Regions from separate parts of the Caballeronia sp. DA-9 genome, predicted to be linked through region 1. Evidence: predicted binding sites of a transcription regulator. Region 1 holds the regulator's gene; the other holds the start of a gene.
The links. The regulator LexA, encoded in region 1, represses DNA repair genes until DNA is damaged. The targets are predictions, from matches to a motif close to ACTGTATNNNNATACAGT.

Region 1 (7,776 bases):
CGGCCGAAGATCAGCAGGTTTTCGCGGACCGTGAAATCCGGGTCGAGATTGTCGAATTGCGGAACAACGCCGACGCGCCGCCGCGCGTAGCGGGCGCGCGACGGAATGGGTTCATCGACGAGGCGGATCGTGCCGATATCCGGCGCTGCGAGCCCGAGCAGCATCTTGAGCGTGGTCGTCTTGCCCGCGCCATTGGGTCCGAGCAGCCCGAAACACTCGCCAGGTTGTACGTGAAAGGACAATCCATTGACGACCGTCTTGTCGCCGTAGTGTTTTTCGACATCGATAAACTCGATAGCCGGGCGTACCGGCGCGTGATCCGCCGGTCGGGTGTCGTGGGGTAACACTGCTGCATCTGCCATGCGGGAGGACTCGGCGTCGGGACGGAAACAAGCTGCCTAGTTTAATCGATTGCACCAGCGCGGCGCGGCGGCGCGCATGGCCTGCACTGCCTATGCGCATGAACGCCATCCCGTGACTGCGCGGGGCTCGTGGTGAAGTGCCGGTCAAACCCGCAGAGCCCCGTCAGACAAGGCGTTACGCGTGCTGGCACGCTGCACGCTTGAAGTTTTTTCCGCGATGCACATGCATTAGCGTTTTCCATCGTTGCAAGCGTTTTAGCGACGCACCATGATGACGGCAACGCGACACGCGTTTTGTCGCCCGCTGGGCACAGGGCAGAACACGCAACACGTTGACGACTGTTTTTTCGATGCCCTTTGCTGCCACGAGCAGCGCGGAGAACCACCATGGCGAGCTACCGAAAAATCCTGCTGTGCTACGACGGCTCTCGTGAAGGACGAAAGGCGCTGCGTGACGGCGCGAATCTTGCGCTCGAGCTGAAGGCCGAAACGCATCTGCTGGCCGTTGTGGATATGCGTTCCAGCATTGCACAAAGCGCAGGCCTGCTTACGGACATGGCCTGCGGGCGCTTCGAAGACGCCGCACGGGATATCTTGCGCGAAGGCGTGGAGTGGCTGACGGAGCGCGGCGTGAGCGCGCAGGGTCATTTTGCGTTCGGTCATCCTATCGATGAAATCGCCGGATTGGCGCAAAGCCTGCAGGTGGATCTGGTGGTGGTCGGACACCGTTGCCGCACGGGCCTTGCACGGTGGTGGATGGGCGCGGGTAACACACCGCTGATGGACCGTGTGTCGTGCAGCATTTTGGTGGCCGTGTCGCCGGTCGGATCAACGGCCGAGCAGGAGGACGCGGCGCATGCCGCAGTGCCTGCGAAGGCGGAAGTGAATGCTTGACGACGAACCTGCCCGGTTCACCCGTTCAACTCGATACCCACCAGTTTCCACGAGAACAGGCCGTATCGTTTGAGAATGGCCGAGTAGCGCGCGTCTCCGGCGCCATGCTGGTAGTTGACCGCGAAGGTATCGAAACTCCTGTAGCCAGCAGTAGTCCGAGGCGGCTGTTTGGGCGCGGGTTGGGCAGGCGTGCTCGTCACGGGCGGCGGTTGTGGCGAGGCTGGCGGTGTTCCAGCAGCCGTGGGATCGCTCGAAGACGGAGCCGGTGGTTTCTCGCCGGGCTCGCCTCGCGGCGGCATGCCATTTAAAATCGCCGCTACGCCATCCGGCGTTGCATACGAATCCACGAGCGGGCCAATCAACGCCGCGCCGATCATTGCACCAAGTAGCGCCAGCGGATTGCCGCTTTTTTGCACATCGATCTTTCGCGTAATCAGTTGACCGACCTGGTCCTTCAGGCTCTCACGCAACAGCGGGAAGTCCACGTATGCATTCACCGTCGCGGCGTCGCGAGCGTCGGCGGCGCGTTTGATCCTGTCGAGCGCGATATACGGGGACGCGTAGAACATCCCGAGCGCCGCGATGACCGCAACCACAATCAATGCAGTTAAAACCGACTTGCTCGTACGAGACATACGTCAGGGCGCCTTCGTGCAAATGAGCTGAATAACTGGATGAGCGAACCGCGAATTTCCGGGCGCGAGAAGTCCAACCACTGTTAGTTGACCGCGCCGCCACGAAATCGATCCCTCAAACTCATTGGCAAAAAAACGACCCGAAGGTTCATGCAAGCAAGCCACCTTCGACACCCGCACGTTCTTCGTCGACGCAGCGGTCGATCATGCGCGACACCGCTTCAATATTTCCAACCATGATGACGCGCGATTCACCGCGATAAACGCGTACCGGTGCACGCCGCTCAGCCTGCGCATGCACGGAAGCATTCAGCGACACACGCGCGAACGCTGGCTGCCGCGACGGCAGGACGGGCGGTTCGTCGAAGAGGTCTGGCGTATGGGTGTCCTTGCGCGTCTTGCAGGAAATCAGCGCGCGCAAATGCCGAAAGCGGCCGAACTCCCGGAATTGCCTGAACGAAAGTGGTGAGCGCGCTGCGGGCGCAAAAGAAGCTGACGCAGCCGATAAAAACGCGACAGAAAACAGACGGGCAAATCGTTCCATGATGTTTCTCCGTGAACAATAGGGTGCGCGCCGGTCAATCGCGAATGCGATGTCCGTCACGCTTTACAAAACCGGAAATTCGACTGTGGCGCGGCCGGAAGCAGGAGCACCCGTTGCCGCCACGCAGATTCAGAAAACAGCGTCTTGAACGAAAGAACCGAACAAAACCAAACGCCGTCGTTAATTCAACAGCATCCGGCGCGCGTCAGAGTTCGCCGGATCGAATCAGTCCTACAGCAATACCTTCAAGTGCGAATTCGTCGCTGCCCGAAGCCACGAAGATATTTTCGTAGTCAGGATTTTCGGCGATCAGTTCAACCCCGTCAGGACGGCGCTTCCAGCGTTTCACCGTTACGTCGTCGCCAAGGCGCGCGACAACGATCTGGCCATCCTTGGCTTCGTTCTTCTTTTGCACCGCGAGAAGGTCGCCGTCGAAGATGCCTGCGTCTCGCATGGAAAGTCCGCGAACCTTCAGCAGATAGTCGGGCTTGCTGGAGAACAAGGCCGGATCACAGGCGAAATGCTGCGAGATATGTTCCTGCGCAAGGATCGGGCTGCCCGCAGCCACGCGCCCGACCAGCGGCAATGACAATTGCATGATACTGGCATGCGGCAACGTGAATTGATGCGGTCCGTCGTCGGGACCTGCCTGGTTCAGCAAGCGGATACCGCGTGACGATCCGGCGGCCAGCTCGATCACTCCTTTACGAGCCAGTGCACGAAGATGTTCCTCGGCGGAATTGGCCGAACTGAAGCCAAGTTCCGCGGCAATCTCGGCGCGCGTGGGCGGAAATCCCGTCCGCTCGATAGCGCGCTGGATCAGTTCAAACACCTCTTGCTGCCGCGCAGTCAGTTTGCTCATTTTGGTCACGTGCTTTAGCCCCTTGTCTGGTCCGCGATCCACTGTATGGATGAACAGATGCCTGTAGTTTTATACAGTATTCGCCGCTTTTCAAGCTTTACTTTAAGTTCGACGTCGTTTGCACCACACGACAGCCCAAAATGCGGCGCTTCAACAGCCATTTATTGGTCGCAACGCCGCTTCCAGCCTTCATTAGCACTTTTCGATCTAAAAGAATGAGGAACAATTATTTTTAATAATGAAAGCCCGTCGATAGACTCAGCCCATCAAACACCATAAGACGGAGAACGGGGAATGCTGAGTCGGAATTCGGGATGGGGCGCGCGTGCAAGGAAACTGCTGGCGACAGCGGTTATCGGGGCCGCGTCGGGGGTAGGGATGATCGCGCAGGCGCACGCCGATACCTCGTTTCTCAACGTGTCGTACGACCCGACGCGTGAGCTGTATCAGGACTTCAATCAGGCTTTCGGCAAGAAATGGAAAGCCGAGACTGGCGAAACCGTCACGTTCAAGCAGTCGCACGGCGGCTCGGGCGGTCAGGCGCGCGCCGTTCTGGATGGCTTGCAAGCCGATGTGGTGACGCTGGCGCTTGCTTACGACATCGATGCGTTGTCGGCGAAGGGCATCGTGGCGCAGGACTGGCAAAAACGCCTCCCGGACAATGCGTCGCCGTACACGTCGACGATCGTCTTCCTCGTGCGCAAGGGCAACCCGAAGCAGATCAAGGACTGGCCGGATCTGGTCAAGCCGGGTGTATCGATTGTGACGCCGAACCCCAAGACGTCCGGCGGCGCACGCTGGAACTACCTCGCGGCGTGGGCGTATGCGGAACATCTGCCGGGCGGAAATGCAACGACGGCCAAGGACTTCGTGACGAAGCTGTATAAAAACGCCGGCGTGCTGGATTCAGGCGCGCGTGGCGCGACCACGAGCTTCGTGCAGCGTGGTCAGGGCGACGTGCTGATTGCGTGGGAAAACGAGGCGTTTCTGTCGTTGAAGGAGTTCGGTCCGGACAAGTTCGAGATCGTGGTCCCCTCGGTGAGCATCCTGGCTGAACCGCCGGTTGCTGTCGTCGACAAGGTCGTTGACCGTCATGGCACGCGCAAGCTTGCCGAGGCGTATCTCAAGTACTTGTATAGCGAGGAAGGTCAGGAGATCGCGGCGCGCAACTTCTACCGGCCGCGTTCGACCACGGTTCCGGCCGCGCTCACCAAGCAGTTCCCGAAGATCAAGCTTTACACCATCGACGATTCGTTCGGCGGCTGGACAAAGGCGCAAAAGACGCATTTCGCCGATGGCGGCGTGTTCGATTCGATCTATCAGCCGCAGTAATTGTGGCGGCATGAAAGCAGGAAATACAGCATCGCCCGCGGTCATCCGCTCGCGATGCTGTAGTCATAAAGGGTCGTCAAAGGTCGAAAAACAGAAGAACCCGGAAGCGCCAACACGGCCGCACAGACGGTCAGAACCTTGAAACACCCTGAAGCGCCGTCCCCGCGGCGCAACGGTACTGGATGATGGACGCATGACAACTTTCACTTTCCGCAAGCCCAGCGCACTGCCGGGCTTCGGCCTGACGCTTGGCATCACGGTGGCGTATCTGAGCCTCGTGGTTCTGATTCCGCTTGCCGCGACCTTTGCCAAGACGGCCACGCTCGACTGGGCGACGTTCGTGCGCGCGGTCACGGCGCCCCGCGTGATGGCGTCGTATCGCCTGACGTTTTCGGCGGCGCTTGGCGGCGCATTGATCAACGCGGTGTTCGGCTTCCTGGTCGCCTGGGTTCTCGTGCGATACACCTTTCCGTTCAAACGCATCGTGGATGCAGTGGTCGACCTGCCGTTCGCCTTGCCCACGTCCGTTGCAGGGATTGCACTCGCGGCCGTGTACGCGCCCAACGGCTGGATCGGGCAATTTCTTGCGCCGCTTGGGCTCAAGGTGGCGTTCACGCCGCTTGGCGTGCTGGTGGCGCTGACGTTCATTGGCTTGCCGTTCGTGGTGCGCACGGTGCAGCCAGTGCTCGAAGACTTCGAGCGCGAGCAGGAGGAAGCCGCCGCGTGCCTGGGCGCAACGCGCTGGCTCACGTTTCGCCGCGTGGTGCTGCCGTCGCTTTTCCCCGCGCTTCTGACCGGCTTTGCGCTTGCTTTCGCGCGTGCGCTCGGTGAATACGGCTCGGTGATTTTCATCGCGGGCAATGTGCCGATGAAATCCGAAATCACGTCGCTGCTGATCATCACGAAGCTGGAACAATACGACTACGCCGGGGCAACCGCGATTGCCGTGGTGATGCTGTGCGTGTCGTTCCTGATGCTGCTGCTCATCAACACGCTGCAATGGTTTCTCCAGCGGCGCACGAGCCGTGGCGGCGCGGGTCCAGCGCCCGCGCTCGCCGGTTCGTTGCACATCGACGGAGCCAAGGCATGAGCAGCGTCAACCAGAAAACGGCCGATATCGCGGCGTTGCGCGCGGTAGAACACAAGCTCGATCCCGTCACCGAACCGCGCGCAGTGCGCTGGATCCTGACTGCGGTCGCGCTGATTTTTCTCGCGCTGTTTCTCGTCGTGCCGCTTGTCGCCGTATTCGCGCAAGCCTTCGCGAAGGGCGTGGCCTATTACTTCGATTCCTTGAAGGACCCCGATGCGTGGTCGGCCATCAAGCTCACGCTGATCACCGCCGCGATTGCCGTACCGCTGAACGTGGTGTTCGGCCTGTCGGCGTCCTGGGCGATCGCGAAATTCGAGTTTCGCGGCAAGGCGTTTCTCACCACGCTGATCGACTTGCCTTTCTCTGTTTCGCCGGTCGTCTCGGGCCTGATCTACGTGCTGATGTTCGGCGCGCAGGGCTGGTTCGGACCCTGGCTTATCGACCATAACGTGCAGATCATCTTCGCCGTGCCCGGCATCGTGCTCGCTACGATCTTCGTCACGTTTCCGTTCGTTGCGCGCGAGTTGATCCCGCTGATGCAGGCGCAAGGCAATGATGAAGAAGAGGCTGCGCATGTACTCGGTGCATCGGGCTGGCAGATTTTCCGGCGCGTGACCTTGCCCAACGTCAAGTGGGGTTTGCTGTATGGAGTGATCCTCTGCAACGCCCGGGCGATGGGCGAGTTCGGCGCGGTGTCGGTGGTTTCGGGCCACATTCGCGGCCAGACCGACACCATGCCGCTGCACGTCGAAATTCTCTACAACGAATACAACTTCTCGGCGGCGTTCGCCGTGGCCTCGCTGCTTGCGCTGCTTGCGCTCGTCACGCTCGGCCTGAAACTGCTCGCCGAGACCCGCATGGCGCAATCGATGGAAGCCGCGCAGGCCCAGCCCGCCGATATCGATGCCAGCAAACCCGCTGCCGCGTCACTCCAGAACTAGAAGGCGAAGATCACCATGAGCATCATCGTTCGCAATTTGCAGAAGCGCTTTGGCGATTTCGTCGCGCTGGATAACGTCTCGCTCGATTTTCCGGCGGGTGAACTGGTCGCGTTGCTCGGACCTTCGGGTTGCGGCAAGACCACGTTGCTGCGCGTGATCGCGGGGCTCGAGTACGCGGATGCGGGCTCGGTCGTGCTGAACGGCGAGGACGTCGCGGCTGTCGGCGCACGCGAGCGTCAGGTCGGTTTCGTATTCCAGCATTACGCCCTGTTCCGTCACATGACCGTGTTCGAGAACGTCGCGTTCGGTTTGCGCGTGAAGCCGCGCAAGGAGCGGCTATCGGAAGCGGTGATCCGCGAGAAAGTGCATGAACTGCTCAAGCTTGTGCAGCTTGACTGGCTGGCGCAACGGTTTCCGTCGGAGCTTTCGGGCGGGCAGCGGCAGCGGATTGCATTGGCGCGCGCGTTGGCCGTCGAGCCGAAAGTGCTGCTGCTCGACGAGCCGTTCGGTGCGCTCGACGCCAAGGTCAGAAAGGAATTGCGCAGTTGGTTGCGGCGTCTGCATGACGACCTGCATATCTCGACCATCTTCGTCACGCACGACCAGGAAGAAGCGCTCGAAGTCGCCGACCGGATTGTGGTGCTTAATCGCGGGCACGTGGAACAGGTCGGCAGTCCGCAGGACGTCTACGACCATCCGCAAACCTCGTTCGTGTACGAGTTTTTGGGCGCGGCCAACCGCCTGAAAGGTACGGTCGATAAACAAGGTTTCGTGGCGCAAGGCGCCGCGCAGCCGATCGCCACCGAAGCGAATTTCGCGGGTCCAGCGATAGCGTATGTGCGCCCGCACGATCTCACGCTGTTTCCAACGGCCTCGGGTCATCGGGATGGCATCGTGGTCGACGTGCGCCGGGTGGTGACACTTGGCGGGTCCGTGCGCGTGGACCTGGAAGGCGCGGAAGGCAATGTGCTCGAAGCCGAACTCGATCGTGAGACGTGGCGTGGTTTGAACCTGAATATAGGTGACGGCGTGACGGCCGTCCCGCGCGTCCTGCGCGTGTTCCCGGCGCATTGAAAATTCCCAAGAAGAGAGGCTGACATGAACTTCCAGCAATTG
Region 2 (7,776 bases), 980 kb from region 1:
TGTTGATCGGGCAGATTGCGCACGGCGAGCGCGATGACGACCGCGTTATCGCCGCCGAGCAGGATATCGATGATGATGATTTGTAAAACAGCGCCCCAATGGAGCGTGGCGAAGAATTCGAGCATGAAAAAACCGGTGAGCGACAGCAACAAAAAGCACGCCCAACAAAAAAGCGGGGAAGCATCAGCTCCCCCGCTCTTAGTACCGACGTGTTACGCAAGGCTTACATAAGCATATCAAAAGCCTGCGTTTTCTGTCGATCAGCCGTTCCTTAAAGCATCGCCTTCAACAAACGCGCCATTTCCGACGGGTTCTTCGTGACGGTGATACCGCATGCTTCCATGATTTCCAGCTTGGCATCGGCCGTATCCGCACCGCCCGAAATCAGCGCGCCCGCGTGGCCCATGCGCTTTCCAGCCGGAGCCGTGACACCCGCAATGAAGCCAACCACCGGCTTCTTCATGTTGTCCTTGATCCAGTAAGCCGCGTTCGCTTCGTCCGGGCCACCGATCTCTCCGATCATGATCACGGCGTCCGTGTCGGGATCGTCGTTGAACATCTTCATGACGTCGATGTGCTTCAGGCCGTTGATCGGATCGCCGCCAATGCCGACTGCCGACGACTGGCCAAGACCAATCGCCGTCAACTGGCCAACCGCTTCGTACGTGAGCGTGCCCGAACGCGACACCACGCCAATGCGGCCCTTGCGGTGAATGTGACCCGGCATGATGCCGATCTTCAGTTCGTCCGGCGTGATCGTGCCCGGGCAGTTCGGTCCGAGCAGCAGCGTCTTGCGATTTTCGCGACGCATACGGTCCTTGATCTCGAGCATGTCGCGCACGGGAATGCCTTCCGTGATGCAGATCGCGAGATCCAGGTCGGCTTCGACCGCTTCCCAGATTGCAGCAGCGGCGCCAGCCGGCGGCACGTAGATCACTGAAACGGTTGCACCCGTTTCAGCCTTCGCTTCCGCGACGCTTGCGTAGATGGGGATGCCTTCGAAATCTTCGCCGGCGCGCTTCGGGTTCACGCCCGCAACGTATGCCTCACGGCCGTTCGCGTACTCGCGGCAAGCGCGGGTGTGGAACTGGCCGGTCTTACCGGTAATGCCCTGGGTAATAACCTTCGTGTCTTTGTTGATCAGAATCGACATGGTGTGCCTCTGTTCGTCGACGCCGCTTTTCACCTGCGCACCTTGGGTTCAAGGCGCGGCCGGGCGGAAAAGCGCCGCCTTTCGTGTCTGGTGGAACGCTCGTAATTGCCGGAAATGATCCTGGCGCTTACTTGCCCTCGGCTGCCGCGACGACCTTCTGCGCAGCTTCTTCCATGCTGTCGGCCGCGATGATGGGCAAGCCCGAATCCGCCAGCATCTTCTTGCCGAGATCTTCGTTCGTGCCCTTCATGCGCACGACCAGAGGAACCTTCAGCGACACAGCCTTCGAGGCTTCGATCACGCCTTCCGCGATCACGTCGCAGCGCATGATGCCGCCGAAAATGTTCACGAGGATCGCCTTCAGGCCCGGGTTCTTCAACATGATCTTGAAGGCTTCCGTGACCTTTTCGGTCGTGGCGCCGCCGCCCACGTCGAGGAAGTTGGCCGGCTCGCCGCCGAACAGCTTGATGGTGTCCATGGTCGCCATTGCCAGACCCGCACCGTTCACCAGGCAGCCGATGTTGCCATCGAGCGAGATGTAGGCCAGATCAAACTTCGATGCTTCCACTTCAGCCGGATCTTCTTCGTCCAGATCGCGATACGCCACGATGTCCGGATGACGGAACAGCGCGTTGGCATCGAAATTGAACTTGGCGTCGAGTGCGATCACCTTGCCGTCGCCCGTGACGATCAGCGGGTTGATTTCGGCCAGCGATGCATCCGTTTCCCAGAATGCCTTGTACAGGCCTTGCAGGATCGCGCGAGCTTGCGGGATCGAACCTTCGGGAATGCCGATCTTGCGCGAGAGATCGTCGGCGTCCTTGTCTTCAAGGCCCGTCGATGGCTCGACGGCGAACTTGTGCAGCAGTTCCGGCGTCTTTTCCGCGACTTCTTCAATGTCCATGCCGCCTTCGCTCGATGCCATCACCACGACTTTTTGCGTGATGCGGTCGAGCACGAGGCCCACGTACAGTTCCTTCTTGATGTCCGCGCCTTCTTCGATCAGGAGGCGGTTCACCTTTTGGCCTTCAGGGCCGGTCTGGTGCGTGACGAGCTGCATGCCGAGGATCTGGTTCGAATATTCGCGAACCTGGTCCAGCGTCTTCGCAACCTTCACGCCGCCGCCTTTACCACGGCCACCAGCGTGAATCTGAGCCTTGACGACCCATACCGGGCCGCCCAGCTCTTCAGCGGCCTTGACCGCATCGTCCACCGAGAACACGGGCTTGCCGCGCGGGACCGCGACGCCGAACTTCCGCAGGATTTCCTTTCCCTGGTACTCGTGAATCTTCATGCGTGATTCCTTCAGTCTGAGAGTTGGATTGAACTTCGAATGGTTGATTACGAAGATTTACGCCGAGCAATGTATCCGGTGGCGATGACAAGCGTCGCCGGACGCATGCTGATTCTGCTGGTATTTCGTGGTCGGCCAGTTCTGGTGAACCTGCTCAAGCGGGTTTCGCTGAGCTGGCTCAAGTGCGCTCCCGGCCTTGTCCGCTGTCCTTTTCCACGATGCGTGCAGTTCCGTCGGACGCGCTCCTGGGCGCGTGACCGAACCAGCGTGGATAGTGTTGCCGGACAGCCTCGCCATCGAAACGCAATGCGTTGCAACGGCCGAGCTGGAAAGGCGGTTTGTCTGTATCGGTTGATTTCCCGGGCGCGCCGTAATCTGCGCCGTGCTTCTTCGACGCGTCCCCTGATTGCCCGGGCGCGCCGCCCTTTTCGGTATTCCAGACTTCGCCAGCGAAAGCCTGGATGGCAGCGGTGGGCAATACGGCGCAAAGTTCGGTGAGATGGGTGCAACCGGTCGTGCCGGCCAGCAAACGGCTCGATTCACGACGGAAATTTTGTATGAGATTGAGGCCGATGAGCGCCCCGTAAGCCGGGTTTGATGCTGAACACAACTGGCCATACGGCGCCCAATCGGAAGCCGCTTCGGCGTCGACGATAGCGAACGTGCGGTCGATAGTGATGCGCAGCCAGAGTTCATGGATCGGCAGGCCTTGGGGCCGGACGCCCGACGCGAGTTTGACGTCGCGCGGCTTTTCATCAGTTAGGCAGGCCTCGATGTCCCACAAGCCGTCATCACGCTCAAACGCTTCCATTCGAATCGCGCGGCGATGGCGCAACTGACGGGAAACGGGCGGGGAAAGCGGCATGTGCAGAGAAAGGCCGGAATGGGAAAACGCCGAGATTTTACCATACTGGGCATTTTGAGCCGGACGGAGTTGCCAGTAGGCCGATTAAGGCTGAATCAGGGCGATTTTTGCCGCTTTCAGGCTTATTCCATGCTGAAATCGTCGTCACTGGCCTTCAAGACTTTCATGATCACGCCGCTGGTGAACCCCCGGGTTGCCAGAAAGCGGGCCTGTTTGGCGCGATCGGCCGGCGTGACGGGCAGTTCGCCGTATTTTTTGCTCCAGACTTCCCGCGCGCGCGCGAGTTCGGTGTCTTTCAGCGCTGCGTTAGCGTCCTGAATAAGCGTTTCATCGATGCCATTGCGTTTGAGCTCATTCACAATGCGGCTTGTGCCCAGGCGCGCGCCGCGCCGGTGAACCACGCTCTCGACAAACCGCTCATTCGATAACCAGCCTTCCCGCTCAAGTGCGTCGAGCAAGGTTTCCAGCGAATCGGTTTCTGTGAGGTGCGGCGTGAGTTTGCGGGTAAGTTCCGCGCGGCTGTGTTCGCGGCGGGATAGATAGCCGAGCGCTCGACCACGCAGAGATAGCTGCGGGCGCTTTCTTTTGATTTCGTTAGTTGCCGGCGGTTTGCTTCGGCCGGTCGTTCCGCGGGAATAGACCGATTCGGAGTCTGCGTTTGAGAGCCGTGCATCCGGAGCGCTGCTTTCTGCAGGCACGCATTGTTCGAACGGTTCGAAGGGATCGGCTGCGTCCTCGAAGCCGCCTGCAATGGCCCGATCTGTCGCCGTCAAGCGTTCAGGCGTGGATGTGACCGCCGCTTTCGAGGATGCACTACGCGGTTTTTGAACAAGCGTTTGTTCAACCAGGGCCTGCGCTTGCTTCAGTCGATCGCCTGAGTTTGTGACGTTCGCCACAGCCCGTTGCTGAACTGGATCTACAACCCCGGTAGATGATTTATCTTCAGTCAGCTTTTTTGAGAAAGCACTTCGGCGGCTTGCGGCGCGGTCGGTCGATCGCTCGAAAACGTCTTCGCCGTCAACTGGCTTCCTGGCTGCCTTCGTGCCGAATGAAGATTTGTTGCCGCCGCCAGAACTGCTTCGTCCAAATTTTTTATCGCTGGAGCGCTCGTAGACGTCATCTGATTCATTGGCCGATGACCTTGCGGAAGTCGAACGCCCCAACCCTCCGCCCCCAAACGAACTACGTTTCTTTGGAAACGCACGATCGCTTGACCGCTCATATACGGGGTCGGCTTCTTCAGGCGCAGCAATTTCATTAGGAATGGCGCTCGCTGCGATAGCCTCGGCTTTCGATGTTCCAATCGAAAGGCTCGAGCCGTTACCACCTTTTCCAAAGCTGCTTTTTCTGCCGAAACTGCTGCCGCTGCCTTTGTTTTTGTTGCTCGAAAAGCTGCTGCCCTTAAAGCCGCCGCCGTTTTCGCCACCACCTTTACTAAAGCTGTTGCCAAATGAACGACGCGCCGGCGCAGATCCCTCCACACCAGCGCGTTCATTCGATGTCGCGCGATATCGGTCGCTGCTTCTTTCATAGTGATCAACCTCTTCCTCAGCGCCGATATTTTCGCCGTCATCACCTGAGGAATTCGAGCCGTCCGAATCGTCCTTTGCGTCGTCTTGCTCCGAGTCACGACTTGAATCGCGACCGGTTTTCGATCCGAACCGGCTCTTGCGCATCATCTTTACCGCCTAAAACTCATTCTTCTTCATCAGCCACTTCGGCAACGCCCGGCAGTGCATCGGCCATTGCATTGACGCCCAGCGACTCGCGGATCTTGTTCTCGATTTCGCGCGCCATTTCCGGATTCTCACGCAGGAATTCACGCGCGTTGTCCTTGCCCTGACCAATCCGCTCGCCGTTGTAGCTGTACCAGGCACCGGCTTTGTCCACCAACTTGGCTTGCACGCCCAAGTCGATGATTTCGCCCTGACGCGAGATACCTTCGCCATAAAGAATGTCGAAGATGGCTTCGCGGAATGGCGGCGCGACCTTGTTCTTCACCACCTTCACGCGCGTTTCATTGCCGATCACTTCGTCGTTCTTCTTGATCGAGCCAATACGGCGAATATCCAGACGAACGGACGCGTAGAACTTCAGCGCATTACCACCCGTTGTGGTTTCCGGATTGCCGAACATGACGCCAATCTTCATGCGAATCTGGTTGATGAAAATCACCAGACAGTTCGTACGTTTGATTGTGCCGGTCAGCTTGCGCAGCGCCTGCGACATCAAACGTGCTTGCAAGCCAGGCAGCGAATCGCCCATTTCGCCTTCGATTTCAGCCTTCGGAACCAGCGCCGCAACCGAGTCGATCACGATCATATCGATGGAACCCGAGCGCACTAAAGCGTCCGCGATTTCCAGCGCCTGCTCGCCCGTATCCGGCTGCGAGATCAGCAGGTCCGACGGATTTACGCCGAGCTTTTGCGCATAGGCAATGTCGAGTGCGTGTTCCGCGTCAATAAACGCCGCCGTGCCGCCGAGTTTCTGCATTTCCGCGATCACTTGCAGCGTCAGCGTGGTCTTGCCCGACGATTCCGGACCGTAGACCTCGACCACACGTCCGCGCGGCAAGCCGCCGACGCCCAATGCAATATCCAGTCCGAGCGAACCAGTCGACACCACCTGGATGTCTTCAATGACTTCGCCAGCGCCGAGTCGCATGATCGACCCCTTGCCGAATTGCTTTTCGATCTGCGACAGCGCAGCGGCCAGCGCCTTGCTCTTCTCCGCAGACATCCCGCCCGGGCCTTTCTTGCTATCTTCCATGAATCGTCCTTTGCTATGATGAACGGCATCTGGCGCATGCCCGCGGGGCTTTTGTCCCACTGGGTGCACTGCTTCAGACACTGTATAAAAAAACAGGTGTTTTTGCAAGTGGGATCAGTGCGCGTAGTTTCAACACCACGCTGTGACCTTGCAAGCGCACCACAACACCTGGAGACCGCCGCGCCGGGCGAATTGCGGTGCCGGCAATGCTTTCTGCGCACACTACGATGCGAATACTCATTGCCGAAGACGACAGCATACTCGCGGATGGTCTGGTTCGATCACTCCGCCAATCGGGGTATGCGGTGGATCACGTCAAGCATGGCGTGGAAGCCGATACCGCCCTTTCGCTACAAACTTTCGACCTTCTGATCCTTGATCTGGGGCTACCCATGATGTCCGGCCTCGAAGTCCTGCGGCGCTTGCGCGCCCGCAATTCGCAGATGCCCGTGCTCATTCTCACAGCCGCCGACAGCGTCGACGAGCGCGTCAAGGGCCTCGACCTCGGCGCCGACGATTACATGGCCAAACCGTTCGCGCTGAACGAACTCGAAGCCCGCGTGCGCGCCCTCACGCGGCGCGGCGCGGGCGGCGGTCCTACTGTTGTCAGGCACGGCGCGCTTTCATTCGATCAGGTCGGGCGCATTGCGTCCATCAACGACCAGGTCATCGAGTTGTCCGCGCGCGAACTCGGCGTGCTCGAAGTCCTTCTGCAAAGGGTTGGCCGGCTGGTATCGAAGGAACAGCTTGTCAACCATCTTTGCGAGTGGGGCGAGGAAGTCAGCAATAACGCGATCGAAGTCTATGTCCATCGGCTAAGAAAAAAAATCGAGCCCGGCGGAGCGCGCATCATGACCGTTCGCGGGCTAGGCTATAGCCTTGAAAAAGCCGTTGTACCAGCCGTCGCTCCGGTCCCGCCAGGACCTGCGGACGCTGGCCCAGCACCGTCCAGCCCTCACTATAAGTAATCACGTTATGGGCTCGCCCGCTACTTCCAAGCGTGCCGCCCAGGCGTTACGCGAGTTGCCACACCCGTCGCCGGATCTGCTCAATGCAGACCCCGACGTGTCTCGTGACGCGCGTTACGCCAACCCGTTCGCGCCCCCGGATCAACTGGAGCCCGACGGCGAGCCGGCGCCGCGTTCATTGTTCGGCGAAATCCTCGACTGGATGCTCGCGCCACTGCTTTTGTTGTGGCCCATGAGCATCGCTGTGACGTATCTGGTCGCGAAGTCGATTGCCAACGGGCCGTTCGACCGCGCGCTCGAAACCGACGCCTACGTGCTTGCCCGGCAGATCCAGCCGGTCAACGGCGTGGCCGAACTGCGGCTGCCGAATGCCACGCGTGATTTCCTGAGGGCGGATAACGTCGATAGCGTTTTTTTCCAGGTGCTTGGCACGAGAGGCGAACTGGTAGGCGGCGACGCCGACATGCCCCTGCCCCACAACGACGACCGCCCGCAACCCGGCATTGTGGAATTTCGCGACGACGTATTGCGCGGCAACGACATCCGCGTGGCGTACACGACGGTTGAATCCCCGTCGCTGTCGCAGCCGGTGCTTATCCAGGTGGCGGAAACGCTCGATAAACGCAGCCAGTTGGCCAACGACATCATCAAGGGCGTGATCCTGCCGCAATTCGTGATCTTGCCGCTGGCCATCGTACTGGTGTGGTTCGGGCTTTCGCGCGGGCTT

Region 2: the regulator LexA is predicted to act here: its motif matches at 6,161-6,178, upstream of recA (recombinase RecA).

What each region holds. Positions count from the first base shown of each region.
Region 1 covers NZ_CP195133.1:1,659,074-1,666,849, forward strand. Annotated here, with positions in the region: gene nodI (nodulation factor ABC transporter ATP-binding protein NodI) at 1-362, opposite strand, end outside; gene ACRWA7_RS23900 (universal stress protein) at 750-1,256, shown strand; gene ACRWA7_RS23905 (DUF2939 domain-containing protein) at 1,274-1,891, opposite strand; gene ACRWA7_RS23910 (hypothetical protein) at 2,040-2,435, opposite strand; gene lexA (transcriptional repressor LexA) at 2,641-3,297, opposite strand; gene ACRWA7_RS23920 (sulfate ABC transporter substrate-binding protein) at 3,592-4,629, shown strand; gene cysT (sulfate ABC transporter permease subunit CysT) at 4,823-5,719, shown strand; gene cysW (sulfate ABC transporter permease subunit CysW) at 5,716-6,660, shown strand; gene ACRWA7_RS23935 (sulfate/molybdate ABC transporter ATP-binding protein) at 6,676-7,734, shown strand; gene ACRWA7_RS23940 (CysB family HTH-type transcriptional regulator) at 7,759-7,776, shown strand, end outside.
Region 2 covers NZ_CP195133.1:677,910-685,685, reverse strand. Annotated here, with positions in the region: gene ACRWA7_RS19300 (TerC family protein) at 1-125, opposite strand, end outside; gene sucD (succinate--CoA ligase subunit alpha) at 272-1,153, opposite strand; gene sucC (ADP-forming succinate--CoA ligase subunit beta) at 1,281-2,462, opposite strand; gene ACRWA7_RS19285 (DUF2889 domain-containing protein) at 2,626-3,312, opposite strand; gene recX (recombination regulator RecX) at 3,435-4,991, opposite strand; gene recA (recombinase RecA) at 5,008-6,081, opposite strand; gene ACRWA7_RS19270 (response regulator) at 6,309-7,049, shown strand; gene ACRWA7_RS19265 (sensor histidine kinase N-terminal domain-containing protein) at 7,057-7,776, shown strand, end outside.